Regions from separate parts of the Serratia sp. GW822-FHT06D09 genome, predicted to be linked through region 1. Evidence: predicted binding sites of a transcription regulator. Region 1 holds the regulator's gene; each other region holds the start of a gene.
The links. Region 1 encodes Fur, which represses iron uptake genes when iron is present. Its sites were predicted from a motif close to ATAATAATGAGAACNACTATCAA; they were not measured.
Positions count from the first base shown of each region.

Region 2: a site for Fur is predicted at 2,388-2,410, ahead of ftnA (non-heme ferritin). Genes of this name have one in related genera too.
Region 3: a site for Fur is predicted at 1,476-1,498, ahead of AC1RKG_RS19735 (Nramp family divalent metal transporter). Genes of this name have one in related genera too.

Region 1 is NZ_JBXALO010000005.1:44,217-48,652, reverse strand. Features, by position in the region: gene AC1RKG_RS13475 (glycosyltransferase) at 1-702, shown strand, start outside; gene fur (ferric iron uptake transcriptional regulator) at 907-1,353, opposite strand; gene fldA (flavodoxin FldA) at 1,673-2,212, opposite strand; gene ybfE (LexA regulated protein) at 2,442-2,729, opposite strand; gene ybfF (esterase) at 3,021-3,794, opposite strand; gene seqA (replication initiation negative regulator SeqA) at 4,104-4,436, shown strand, end outside.
Region 2 is NZ_JBXALO010000002.1:724,132-728,567, reverse strand. Features, by position in the region: gene AC1RKG_RS07210 (YebY family protein) at 1-62, opposite strand, end outside; gene copD (copper homeostasis membrane protein CopD) at 132-1,013, opposite strand; gene yobA (CopC domain-containing protein YobA) at 1,017-1,400, opposite strand; gene ftnA (non-heme ferritin) at 1,716-2,234, opposite strand; gene AC1RKG_RS07190 (DNA polymerase III subunit theta) at 2,607-2,837, shown strand; gene pip (prolyl aminopeptidase) at 2,868-3,821, opposite strand; gene dksA (RNA polymerase-binding protein DksA) at 3,994-4,419, opposite strand.
Region 3 is NZ_JBXALO010000009.1:76,753-81,188, forward strand. Features, by position in the region: gene AC1RKG_RS19730 (NupC/NupG family nucleoside CNT transporter) at 1-1,159, opposite strand, end outside; gene AC1RKG_RS19735 (Nramp family divalent metal transporter) at 1,538-2,770, shown strand; gene AC1RKG_RS19740 (DUF2502 domain-containing protein) at 2,905-3,306, opposite strand; gene mgrA (L-glyceraldehyde 3-phosphate reductase) at 3,537-4,436, opposite strand, start outside.

The DNA of each region.
Region 1 (4,436 bases):
CTTGATCGGGTAAACCAGCTATTTGGCGAGTACCTGATCGCCGATAACCGGCGGCAGATTACGGCGGGTAATTACTGGTGTCCGACCGCTGGGGTAGGGGGGGCGGTTTTGCCGGAGCCGGGTGGGGCATTGCATTTTCTGCCTGGACACCAGGCGAGTGAAACAGATAAAACCCGTATGGCGAAGCTGATTTTCAGTACCAGCTACCTTGAGTACTGTTCTGTTGGCAATCGAGCCGGGCTGGATCTGGTGTCATTACAGCAGGCGCAAAATATTGAGCCTTATCTGGGGCTGATCACGGTAGCTTACGATCGGCGTGGAGAGTTTGTCGGTTTTTTTAATGCGGCCACCATTAGCGAGCTGTATGGCATAGAAGCGGATTATCATTATCGCGATGAAATAAGGCCGCTTGATGAGGCTTATGACAGCTTTGTCCAAAGCCAGTGCACTGAGGATGACTATTTCATCTGCAGTCTGGCGATTGAGAGCCAATTCCGCGGGCTAGGGCATTTTAACCAGCTGTTTGCGCAGATAAGGCAGCGAGCACAACAGCACCAGGCGAAAAATATCGTGCTGTGCGTATGGCAACGCAGTGATGCCAGCCAAATCTATCTGAACAAGGGGTTCCGTGTTCGAGGTGTATTCGATCACGCCTGGTCGCTGTTTTTTGATCGGTTGCTGTTTCTTGAGTATGAGCTGTGAAGAGGTTTGCTCATCCGCGTGTCGGCGGGTGGGGGAGTGCTGTGAGTGTAAGTGGGAAGCGAGAGAAGTGCTGTAGAGAAGTGCCGCTGCAATTGTTGTATTTAACGCTGTGAACTTTCCCCGGCCTGTCCGGGGATTTTTTATCCTATTATCGCAGGCACAAAAAAACCGCCGTTAAGGCGGTTTTCAATGCCGGTTAGGACATTATTTTTTGTCGTGCAGGGTGTCGTCTTCGCGGCAGTCACCTGTTTCACAGTGGCCGTACAGGTACAGGCTGTGGTTGGTGAGCTTGATGCCGTGTTGTTTGGCGATATCACGCTGACGCACTTCGATAGACTCATCGCTGAATTCGATCACTTTGCCGCAATCCAGGCAAATCAGGTGATCGTGGTGATGTTGCTGGGTCAATTCGAACACGGACTTGCCGCCTTCGAAGTTGTGACGGGTCACAATGCCGGCATCATCAAATTGGTTCAGTACGCGGTAAACCGTAGCCAGGCCAATTTCTTCGCCCATATCTATCAGTTTTTTGTACAGATCTTCCGCACTGACGTGATGGCATTCCGGATTTTGCAGTACTTCCAGGATTTTGAGTCGCGGAAGCGTGACTTTTAAGCCGGCCTTCTTCAATGCGGTGTTGTTGTCAGTCATGCGGATTCAGTCCTGTTACTATGCTAATCAAGTTGAGGCGTTCTCGCCTTTGGCATCGGTCGGCACAAAGAGTTAATTGCGTCTCATTATAGAACCGGTTGCTCTAAATGGAAACCGCCGGTTGTTAACAAAGCTATAATTGCACAATTGCATGTTATACATGCAACGTCTTGATGAATGGGATAAACCGGAAACTCAGTCTACCTTGATGGTGTGGGAAGTTACAAATCTGTAGCTTCTATTGCAGTAATTTGTACTGCCAATGATGGCCCTGCCGGCACACTATGCACTTTGCAGGGCTTTTGTTCAACCTTTGGCGTTACCCGACGATTTCGGCCAGGCTTAGCTCTTCGACGATTTGTTTTACCCAGCCTTCAACACGTTCGTTGGTCAGCTCAGGTTGGCGATCTTCGTCAATGGCCAGGCCGATGAAATGGCTGTCGTTGGCCAAGCCTTTGGACGCTTCAAAGTGGTAACCCTTGGTCGGCCAGTGGCCTACGATCGCGGCGCCACGCGGTTCAATGATGTCGCGAATGGTACCCATCGCATCACAGAAATACTCTGCGTAGTCTTCCTGATCGCCACAGCCGAACAGCGCAACCAGCTTGCCGTTGAAGTCAATTTCTTCCAGCGTTGGGAAGAAATCGTCCCAGTCGCACTGCGCTTCGCCGTAGTACCAGGTTGGGATACCGAGCAGCAGGATATCGAAAGCTTCCAGATCTTCTTTGCTGCTTTTGGCGATGTCATGAATTTCAGCCACCTCTTTACCAAACTGCTGCTGAAGAATTTTCTGGATCATCTTGGCAATGTTTTCGGTATTGCCAGTGTCGCTGCCAAAGAAAATGCCTACATTAGCCATATCGCGTATAACCTTTAAATTCAATAAATTGCATTCACGATGTTAGCGTAGACTACGATAACACCGATTAAAATGATGCCATGGCAAGAGATTATCTCTTACCGGTAAGTGCGTATCATGCCAGAAATTTACCCCGGGTATTTATCACTTTAATGCGATGCCGGGTGGAATAAAGCGGTGTTGATCGGGCGTCATCCTTAACGCCGCGCCGCATGTGCGGCTGCAATGATCAATGTTCTGGCTGCTCGTCCGCCAGTTGTGCCAGCAGCATTTGCTCAATAAGCTCGCTGCGGCTGATATTACGCTGTTCCGCCAGTTTGTTCAGGGCGTCCACCGCATCCGCGTTGATCTTCAGTTCCACACGCCGTAAGCCACGGACTTTATCGCGTCGAAGCTGATTACGCTTATTGATTCTAAGCTGTTCATCTCGGGATAGCGGGTTGGTTTTCGGGCGCCCCGGACGGCGTTCATCTGCGAACAGATCCAGCGTCGTGCGATCCGTTTGTTCTTTTGCCATAGGTAGCGGTACTGCAAGGGAGTTTGCATCAAAAAGCGCTTACACGCTTCCGGACGGTTCGGTTAACACACTTCGGGCCAATAAACCCTAACCCAAATTCACCCCAGCCTGACGTTAGCGAACACGCTCGGCACGGCGGTAAAATTATAGCGCGCCATATTACCCCAGCAGGTAGAGCGACGACAATGCTTAACTGAGCCGAAAACGCGCTAAGCCGTTATCTTTAGCGCGTTTTTTCATCAGATGGTGACTTTGGGAGGGAAACGGCCCATTTGTTGGGCCTGGCGCGACTCAGGCTTCGCCGAGAAAGCGGTGAATGGCGCGCAACACCGCCTCCGGTTTTTCCGCATGAACCCAATGTCCGGTACCGGCAACGACGTGAGCGCGAGCCTGCGGGAATTGACGGGCAATATCTTCGCGATAGCTGTCCTGCACGTAAGGCGACAGGCCGCCGCGGATAAACAGCGTCGGGTGAGGCCAGGCCGGCACTTCCTGCCAGCCGGTGATGTTCTCGTACTCTTCGATCAGCACCGGCAGATTGAAACGCCATTCGCCTTGGTGGAAGGATTTCAGCAGGAACTGGATCACGCCTTCCTCTTTCAGGTAGCCGCGCATCAATTCCGCCGCCTGCTGGCGTTGGGTAATGCCTGCGGCGCTTACCGCCTGCAACGCGACAAAAATTTCGTCGTGGCGGCGCGTTTGATAGTCCACCGGCGCAACGTCAATGATGATCAGCTTCTCCACGCGCTGCGGGGCGATTGCCGTCAGCGCCATGGCCGCTTTGCCGCCCATCGAGTGGCCAATGACAATCACTTTTTCCAACTGCAAATCGTCCAGCAACGTCAGCAGATCCTGCGCCATCTCCGGGTAGGTCATGACCTCAGAACGCGGTGACAGGCCGTGGTTGCGCAGATCGACTTTAACTACGCTGTGCTGCTGGTTCAGGTCGCGCGCCAGCACGCCCAGGTTGTCCAAATTGCCAAACAGCCCGTGGATCAGGATCACCGGCAATGCATCGGACTCGGTGGCCAGCAGTTGATAATGTAATTTCATGGCGAAGTTCATACTGAGAGAGATTCAGATTAGGTTATCATGATTAAAACACTCGATGAATAAACCCGTCGCCTTTCAAGCGGCAGGGTTGTTCGCTGTACTTGCTGCAACTTAAAATCCATAGGATAAAACGTGGATTTTTCATGGTAAGGTGCAGGTTTGGCAGCGCCGGTGTCCGGCGGGCTATAGGTATTAGTCTGCTTTTGCCGTATTGGGGCACATTGTTATGTTCGCCTCTGCGCTTTTAACCTTATAATCCCATGGCTTGAATGCCGGATCTGGCTTCAGGTTCTAAGTAGAAAAAAACAGTACTGGATAAAGATGAAAACTATTGAAGTCGACGAAGAGCTCTACCGCTATATTGCCAGCCACACGCAACATATTGGTGAGAGCGCGTCCGATATTTTGCGCCGTATGTTGAAATTTACCGCAGGCCAGCCGTTACGTGCAGCGCCGGCCGCCAGCGCACAGAGCGCAGAACAGGAAAAAATCGTTGCCGCATCGCGCCCGCGCGATCGCGTACGTGCCGTGCGTGAACTGTTGTTGTCGGACGAGTACGCCGAACAGAGCAAAGCGGTGAACCGTTTTATGCTGGTACTTTCCACCCTGTATACCCTCGATGCGGCCGGCTTTGCCAGCGCCACCGATGCGTTA
Region 2 (4,436 bases), on a different contig from region 1:
TCTGCTGCCAAAGCACCGGTCGCGGTTGCCAGCAGCGTCATGCCAAGTAATACCGATTTCATGTTATGGCCTTAGGGTTGCTATTTGATTCAATTTTCCCGCAGTTTGGGGGCATCCGGCAAGCCGGAATGTTATACCGGCGCATAGGTTGCAAATAAACTGACCAACAGCAGCACCACCGCCCCTAACCCCAACTCCGCCCAGCAGGCAAGCACCAGCCCGCGCTGCGCCAGCCGTGGCATGCTGCTCATCGCCGGGACGACGGCGTAGCGGTTGGCTAATGCCACCATAACCATCAGCGCCACCAGCGCGGTTTTAAACAGCAGCAGGCGTTGGTACGGAGAATCTACGTCCAACGGCCAACTGCCGAGAATGATCAAACTGTTGATTACGCCGGTCAGCAGCACCAGCGCCACAGCCAGGTGTCCCCAGCGCGAGAAGCGTATCAATGTGGTCACCGCGTCGCTGCGCCACTGCGGTTGGGCCAGATAGCGCAAACAGACCAGCAGCGGCAACAGGCTGCCAAACCAGTACCCGGCCGCCAGCAGGTGCAGCGCGTGATTGAAACGATGCAGTGCGCCAAGCCCCCCGCCATGCATCGCCGCATGGCCGATAAACGCCATGCTGACCAACAGCAATGTGGAAAGCAGCGCCAGCAGTTGTGTACGACGTGGCTCGGCGAGCCACAGGCTCAGCAACGCCAGCATTGAAATGCCCAGGTGCCAGCGCCAAACCTCGCCAAAGGTGGTGCCCAGTACCGCCCACCACACGTCCAGCCGCCAGGTATCTGCCCAGCCATCCCCCATCTGCCCGGCCTGAATAGCCAGCAACGCAATAGCGGAAAGCCCGGCAAGCCAGGTGCAAGAGACCAATAAAGGACGCACATCACGGGTGAGATACGGAGAAAGGCGCTGCGGCGACAATAAGGCGGTGAATAAGCTGGAGCCAAACATCAGCATCACCGCCGCAAAGTGCACAAAGCGACACAGGACAAACAGGGTCGCCAGACTCATGGGTCAGTTTACGGTGAAGCTATATTGGCCCTTGGTTTTATGACCGTCGACCGACACCACATGCCAGCTGACGTTATATTTGCCTGCCGCCAGATCGCCTTCGATAGGCAGATTGACCTGGGTATTGTTGTTCGCATCGAGCTGCAGCTTGCCGGTTTTCACTTCGGCGTTGTCTGGGCCGGTGATTTTAATGCCGCTGAAGTTGGGCTCAATACCCTCGGAGAAATTGAGCGTCAGCACCTTGGGTGCCGGACTCACGCTGGCATCTGCCGCCGGCGTTTCAACTTTTAAATGGGCATGCGCCAGTGCCTGCTGTGAGGACAGCCCGACAAACAGCACGAAAATGGTGGAAAGCAGGCGATAAGAAGTCCGAATTTTACCGATCACAGTGATATCCCTTAAAGCAATAATCGAGGGTGATAAGGAGCCAGGCTAACCGCCAGGGCGATGTATCAGCAGCCCAACCCACCGCAGATGATTGCGCCACGGGTAAACAGAATTATGGGAGTAACCCCCTGTTTTGACTCTCAACCTTCCCTGTAGCGTATCGCGTCAAATGATAACGAGTGTCATTATGCAAGTCGAGCAGAACGCTGGCATTTTGCGATCCAGTAGCACATATCGCTGTAAAACCGCGATAAATGCAGGGCATAAAAAAACCGCGCACCGGCCAACGCCGACACGCGGTTTTCTACAAAAGGATTAGGCCTGGCCGTTACCGTTTTCGCCGGCCACACCCATTTTCTTCAGATCTTTATCAATGAAGAACAGGGCATTGCCGCTGTTGCCCACCAGCGCCAGTTTATCCAGTACGGATTTGAACAGCTTCTCTTCTTCGTGCTGCTCGGCAACATACCACTGCAGGAAGTTGAAGGTTGAATAGTCATGAGCGGTCATTGCCGCGTGCGCCAGTTCATTAATCTGGCGGGTGATCAGTTGCTCATGTTCGTACGTCTGTTGGAACACCTCTGCCAGGGAACCAAACTCAACCGGCGGCGCGGCGATGGTGCCCAGCAGCGGCAGTGCACCGGTATCACTGAGGTATTCGAACAGGCGCTGCATGTGCTGCATCTCTTCCTGAGAGTGTTCTTTAAGGAATGCCGCGGCACCTTCAAAGCCTTTATCGCTGCACCAGGCACTCATTTGCAGATACAGGTTGGCAGAGTAGAACTCCAGGTTCAGTTGCTCATTCAGCTTTTTGGTCATTTCAGGCGTCAGCATAATCATTCCTTTATTTTGCAGGTATCAACTTAATTTTTCCGCATTATGCCCTGACGAAAACAAAATAAACACACCTGATTTACATCATCGATGATTTAATTTTAAATTAAAATAAAATCAAATAGTTATAAAAAATACCAATTATTCATTTAAATAATTATGATAACTATTTCCATCTGTAAATTTAATCAAAAAGCGAATCATTCTTATTTAAAATAATAAATGAATTGCATTGCTGAACGAATAATAAATAACCTTTTCCGTTACCGATTATTGGTGACCTTCCCCCCCTGCGCGCTTCAGGCTTGCCAAGCGCCGCCGGGTGGATTACCTTCTGCGCTGATCCAATGCGGTAACAGTAAGGAGAATACGGTGGGTTACAATTTGGCAGAGCTTTCCAAAGAAGAGATGGACAAAGTGAACGTTGATCTCGCAGCTTCCGGCGTGGCGTTCAAAGAGCGCTACAACATGCCGGTGATCCCCGAAATGGTTGAGCGTGAACAGCCCGAACACCTGCGTGATTATTTCCGCGAACGCGTGGCGCACTACCGTGCCGAATCGCACAAGTATTCGCGCCTGCCGTACGAACCGAAATCCAAATAATAAAAGCCCGCCGTAGTGGCGGGCTCGGTGTCATTTGCCGGCAAATTTGTCGGTCGCCAGCATTAACTGGTGCAGGATGCCGGGCTCATCGAATGAGTGTCCGGCCCCCTCAACAATATGCAGCTCCGCCTCCGGCCAAGCCTTCGCCAGATCCCAGGCGTTTTGTACCTGACAAGCCATATCGTAACGACCATGGATGATCACCGCCGGAATATGCCGGATCAGCGGAACGTTGCGCAGCAGTTGATCGTCGCTGTCCAGGAAGCCCAGATGAGTAAAGTAGTGGTTTTCGATACGGGCGAACGCCAGCGCGAAATCGTCCTCGCCAAAAGAAGCCGACTCGCTGCTGGGCAGCAAGGTCACCGTCTCCCCTTCCCACACGCTCCACAGTTTGGCCGCTTCCAGCTGCACCTGCGGATCCGTTGAGGTCAGGCGCTGGCGGTAAGAAGCAATCACGTCCTTGCGTTCTTCCTCTGAAAGAATCGACAACACACGTTCCCACTTCTCCGGGAAGAAGCGCGAAGCGCCGTCCTGATAGTACCAATGCAGCTCCTGCTTACGCAGGGTAAAGATGCCGCGCAGCACCATTTCACTGACGCGCTGCGGATGAGTCTGTGCGTAGGCCAACGCCAACGTTGAGCCCCAGGAGCCGCCAAACACCAGCCACTGATCGACACCGGCCATTTCGCGCAGCCGTTCGATGTCCTGCACCAGGTGCCAGGTGGTGTTGTTGTCCAGGCTGGCATGCGGCTTGGAACGGCCACAGCCACGCTGATCGAACAGCAATACCTTGTAGCGCTGCGGATCGAACAGTTGCCGGTGGTAAGGGGAAATGCCGCCCCCCGGCCCACCGTGAATAAAGACTGCCGGTTTACCGTTCGGGTTGCCGCTCAGTTCCCAGTAGATCCGGTGGCCATCCCCGGTGTCCAGCCAACCGCTGTCATATGCTGCTAACGGCGGGTACAAACCTCGTAATTGTTCCATGGCGCTTCCGTCTCTCTGTGGGTCATACCCTCATCAAAGCCGAAGCCACTCATTTGGTCAACGGTAAATCCTGAAAACTCCTACGCTCCCCAACAAGTTAAGGTTCGTTTGCTTAAAATGAATACGACTTGCCGGCAAAATACCGGCTGGCCGTTGGGAGCCAGCCGTAGAATCAACCTCGCTTACGCAGATGCGGTTCGCGCATTTCCTGCGCGGTTTTGGCCTCAATGCTCAGTTCCGCCGTTGGCCGCAACAGCAAGCGCGCCAGGCCAATAGGCTCTCCGCTTTCACGGCAATAACCATAGTCGCCGTTATACAAACGCGTCAGCGCCGCGCTGATTTTCGGCAGCAAACGGCTTTCGCGATCCAACTGGCGAAACAGCAATCGCAAGTCTTCTTCACGCGCGGCCTTGTCCGCTTCGTCACCTGAAACTTCACCGCTGTCGATATCCCGCTTCAACGCATCGATGTGCTGCAGCAGTTTTTGCTGCTCTTCCAGCAAGCGCTGGCGAAAAAAAGCCCGCTGCGCCGGGTTCATGTAGTCAGACTCCGGCATGGCCAGGAGCTGTTGCTGGTTTAACATGGAAACGACTGTCATGGCGCTCTCCGGTTAGG
Region 3 (4,436 bases), on a different contig from region 1:
CAGACAGGATGCTGACCAGCGTAGAACCGTAAACCAGCTTCAGACCAAAGCGGGAAACCACGTTGCCCTGGTGCTCGTTCAGCCCTTTAATCGCACCGGCTACGATGCCGATGGAAGAGAAGTTGGCGAAGGAAACCAGGAACACCGACAGGATACCCAGGCTGCGCGGAGAGAGTTCAGCAGAAACCTTCTGCAGCTCCATCATCGCCACGAATTCGTTGGAAACCAGCTTGGTCGCCATGATGCTGCCAACCTGCAACGCTTCGTGTTTAGGAATACCCATAATCCAAGCGAATGGATAGAAGAAGTAGCCCAGGATTTCCTGGAAGCTCAGGCCGAAGATGGCGCTGAACAGGCCGTTGAGCGCGGCGATCAGGGCAATAAAGCCGATCAGCATCGCAGCAACGATAATCGCGACTTTGAAACCCGCCAGGATGTATTCGCCCAGCATTTCGAAGAAGCTCTGGCCTTCGTGCAGGTTGCCCAGATGCAGTTCTTCTTCTTTGCTGGTGTCATACGGGTTGACCAATGACAGCACGATAAAGGTGCTGAACATGTTCAGTACCAGCGCCGCCACCACAAACTTGGCGTCCAGCATGGTCATGTAAGCGCCGACGATGGACATGGAAACCGTGGACATCGCGGTTGCCGCCATGGTGTACATGCGCTTTTCTGACATCTTGCCCAGAATATCTTTATAGGCGATGAAGTTTTCAGACTGGCCCAGGATCAGCGAGCTGACGGCGTTGAAGGACTCCAGCTTGCCCATACCGTTTACTTTTGACAGCACGGTACCAATAATGCGGATGATAAACGGCAGTACTTTAATGTATTGCAGAATACCGATCAGCGCAGAGATAAAGACGATTGGGCACAGTACCTTCAGGAAGAAGAAGGCCAGACCTTTGTCGCCCATACCGCCGAATACAAAATCAGTCCCTTGCCCAGCAAACCCGAGCAGCTTGTCAAACAGCGCGGCAAATCCTTTTACAAAGCCTAAACCCGCTTCCGAATGCAGGAAAAAATAGGCCAGCAGTACTTCAATAACCAACAGTTGAATAACATAGCGAATGCGGATGCTTTTACGATCGCGACACACTAAAAGTGCCAGGATCGCGACGACCACTAACGCCAACGCAAAGTGCGCAATATGGGACATGTTTGCTCCAAACTTGAGGCAGGCTGAATTTCGGATGTCATTTTATGTAACGCCACGTTTAAAAACGAGAGCTCTATTGCAAATATGGAAAATCATAGGGGGAAACATCTTAAACTTGTACGGTAAAGCATAAAAAATCAAGAGGTTAATCAATCCATATGAAATTCATATTCTTGCGCTAAATGGATCATCCAAAGGATTTTTCCCAGGATAGAACTTCGTTCAGTGCGGTAAATGTTCACTTACCCGCCAAACCCTTCGTTAAACCCGTGGTTATTTTCTATCGCAGAGATAAGCATTACCGCTCTAAATGCACTTGATAATTATTATCATTTACATAAGATAACCACAGGCTTAATAGAAGTAAGGGTTCAGAACATGCTGAACAGTGATGTGGTTGAAACCACCAGTCGCCCTGCCAGGAAGATCAAACTTTCCTTGATGGGCCCCGCATTCATAGCGGCTATCGGCTATATCGATCCCGGTAATTTTGCTACCAACATCCAGGCAGGCGCTTCCTTTGGCTACACCCTGTTGTGGGTGGTGGTGTGGGCCAACGTCATGGCGATGTTGATCCAGCTGTTGTCCGCAAAACTCGGTATTGCCACCGGTAAAAATCTGGCAGAGCACATTCGCGATCGTTTCCCGCGTCCGGCGGTTTGGGCCTATTGGGTTCAGGCGGAAATCATTGCCATGGCCACAGATTTGGCCGAGTTTATTGGTGCAGCGATTGGCTTCAAACTGCTGCTGGGCGTCACGCTGCTGGAAGGGGCGATCCTGACCGGTATCGCCACGTTCCTTATCCTGATGCTGCAAAAACGCGGGCAGAAACCGCTGGAAATGGTGATCGGCGGTTTGCTGCTGTTTGTTGCCGCAGCTTATATGGTGGAATTGGTATTTTCACAACCGCAGTTGGAGCCTTTGTTGAAAGGCATGGCGATACCGGACCTGCCGAACGGCGACGCGGTATTTTTGGCTGCCGGGGTGCTCGGCGCCACCATCATGCCGCACGTGATTTATCTGCATTCGTCATTAACCCAGACCGGCGGTGAGCATTCAAAAGCCGATCGCTACGCGGCCACCAAGTTTGACGTCGCCATTGCCATGACCATAGCCGGTTTTGTTAACCTGGCGATGATGGCTACCGCCGCTGCGGCCTTCCATTTTAATGGCCACAGCGGCATTGCCGATCTCGATCAGGCTTATCTGACGCTGCAGCCGCTATTGGGTCAGGCGGCAGCGACCATCTTCGGACTGAGTCTGGTCGCTGCCGGATTATCTTCCACCGTGGTGGGGACGCTGGCAGGGCAGGTTGTGATGCAGGGATTTGTACACTTTTATATTCCGCTGTGGGTGCGCCGGGTGGTCACCATGCTGCCGTCGTTTATCGTCATTATGATGGGCATGGACGCTACGCGTATTCTGGTACTGAGCCAGGTGCTGCTGAGTTTCGGTATTGCGCTGGCGCTGGTGCCGCTGTTGTCGTTCACCGGCAACCGCGAGCTGATGGGGGAGATGGTCAACAGCCGCAGCATACAGGCGATAGGGAAAGTGATCGTGCTGGTGGTGGTTGGGCTGAACGGCTACCTGCTGGTCAGCAGCCTTCTCTGAGCGGACACCAAATGAAAGGCCGACATTGAGTCTAATGCGGTTCACTCAAGCTCAATATCAGCGGAAACCCGGGCGCCCCGGGTTTCTCGCTCTGTTAAATGCGGGAGATTAGGCGGGCTGACGGCCTTTGGCCGTCAATCATCGTGGTCATGGTGGCGATGATCGCGATCGTCATGACGTCGGCCTTTCCCGTGATGCTTCTCATGGTGCTTATAATAGTGCTTATCGTATTTACGATAGCGCCCCTCATGATAGTAATAATTCTTGCGCCAGTAATTGTTGTCGCGCCAGCGATAACCATCCCAGTTGTAGCCCCGACGATTGCGTTCACCCAGGTACCGACCCTGATGGCCCTGCCACCAGTCGCGGTCGCGCCAGTCATAACCGTCCCAGTAACGGCCGCGATTGTCTTGCTCACCGATACGTAATGAGACGCCCGGCATCAGATCGATACTCAGCCCTTCCGCCTGCGCTGGCTGGATGGCAGGCAGCGTTGACACCACCAACAGAGCGGCCAATAACAGAGGTTTAAACATGAATGCTCCTTTCCGCCGTAGCGGCTTGGCCGGTTTTACAATTAATGAAGCGCGTTCATCAGTTTATAAAACAGCCTTATAGTTTTACCTGCAATATCGGCATATTAGCCTTTGTGGATAGGGTTGAATCTTAGCGGCATTCTTAAAAACGGGGCAGGGAGAGTGATTTAAGATTTGTCTGGCGCGGCCGGCGTTATCGCCGGCGATAAACCGGCGATAATTGTAAGCGATTACATTAATATTTGCTCGATCTGCTTAATTTCATCATCGGTAAAGGTGCGGTTAGCCAACATGCCTACGGCGTCTTCAATTTGGCTGGTCTTGCTGGCGCCAATCAGTGCCGAAGTGACGCGATCGCCACGCAATACCCAGGCCAGCGCCATTTGCGATAGCTTCTGTCCGCGCTGCTGCGCCAGTGCATTAAGTCGACGAATTTTTCCCAGTTTATCCTCGGTGAGCTGATCGGGTTGCAGGAACTGGCTGCCGCTGGCAGCGCGTGAATCCTGGGGAATGCCCTGCAGATAACGATCGGTCAACAGGCCGCCGGCCAGCGGTGAGAAGGCGATAGAACCCACACCGTGTTCTTCCAGCGTATCCAACAATTCTGGCTCCACCCAACGTTCGAACATGGAGTATTTCGGCTGATGGATCACGCAGGGCGTGCCGAGCTGCTGCAGAATGCTGAACGCCTGGCGCGCACGATCGGCAGGGTAGTTGGACAACCCGACGTAAAGCGCCTTGCCCTGTCGTACCAGCAAATCCAGGGCGGCCATGGTTTCTTCCAGCGGCGTATCCGGATCCGGTCGATGGTGATAGAAGATGTCCACGTATTCCAGCCCCATGCGCTGCAGGCTTTGATTCAGGCTGGCGACCAGGTACTTTTTCGAGCCCCAATCCCCATAAGGCCCGGGCCACATGGTGTAACCAGCCTTTGACGAGATGATCAGTTCATCGCGCCAGGACTTCAAATCCGCCTTGAGAATGCGACCGAAGTTTTCCTCGGCGGAGCCGGGCGGCGGGCCATAATTGTTGGCCAGATCGAAATGGGTAATGCCGAGATCAAACGCGCAGTGGATCAGCTTGCGAGCATTGTCATACAGCGTGACGTCACCAAAGTTATGCCATAAGCC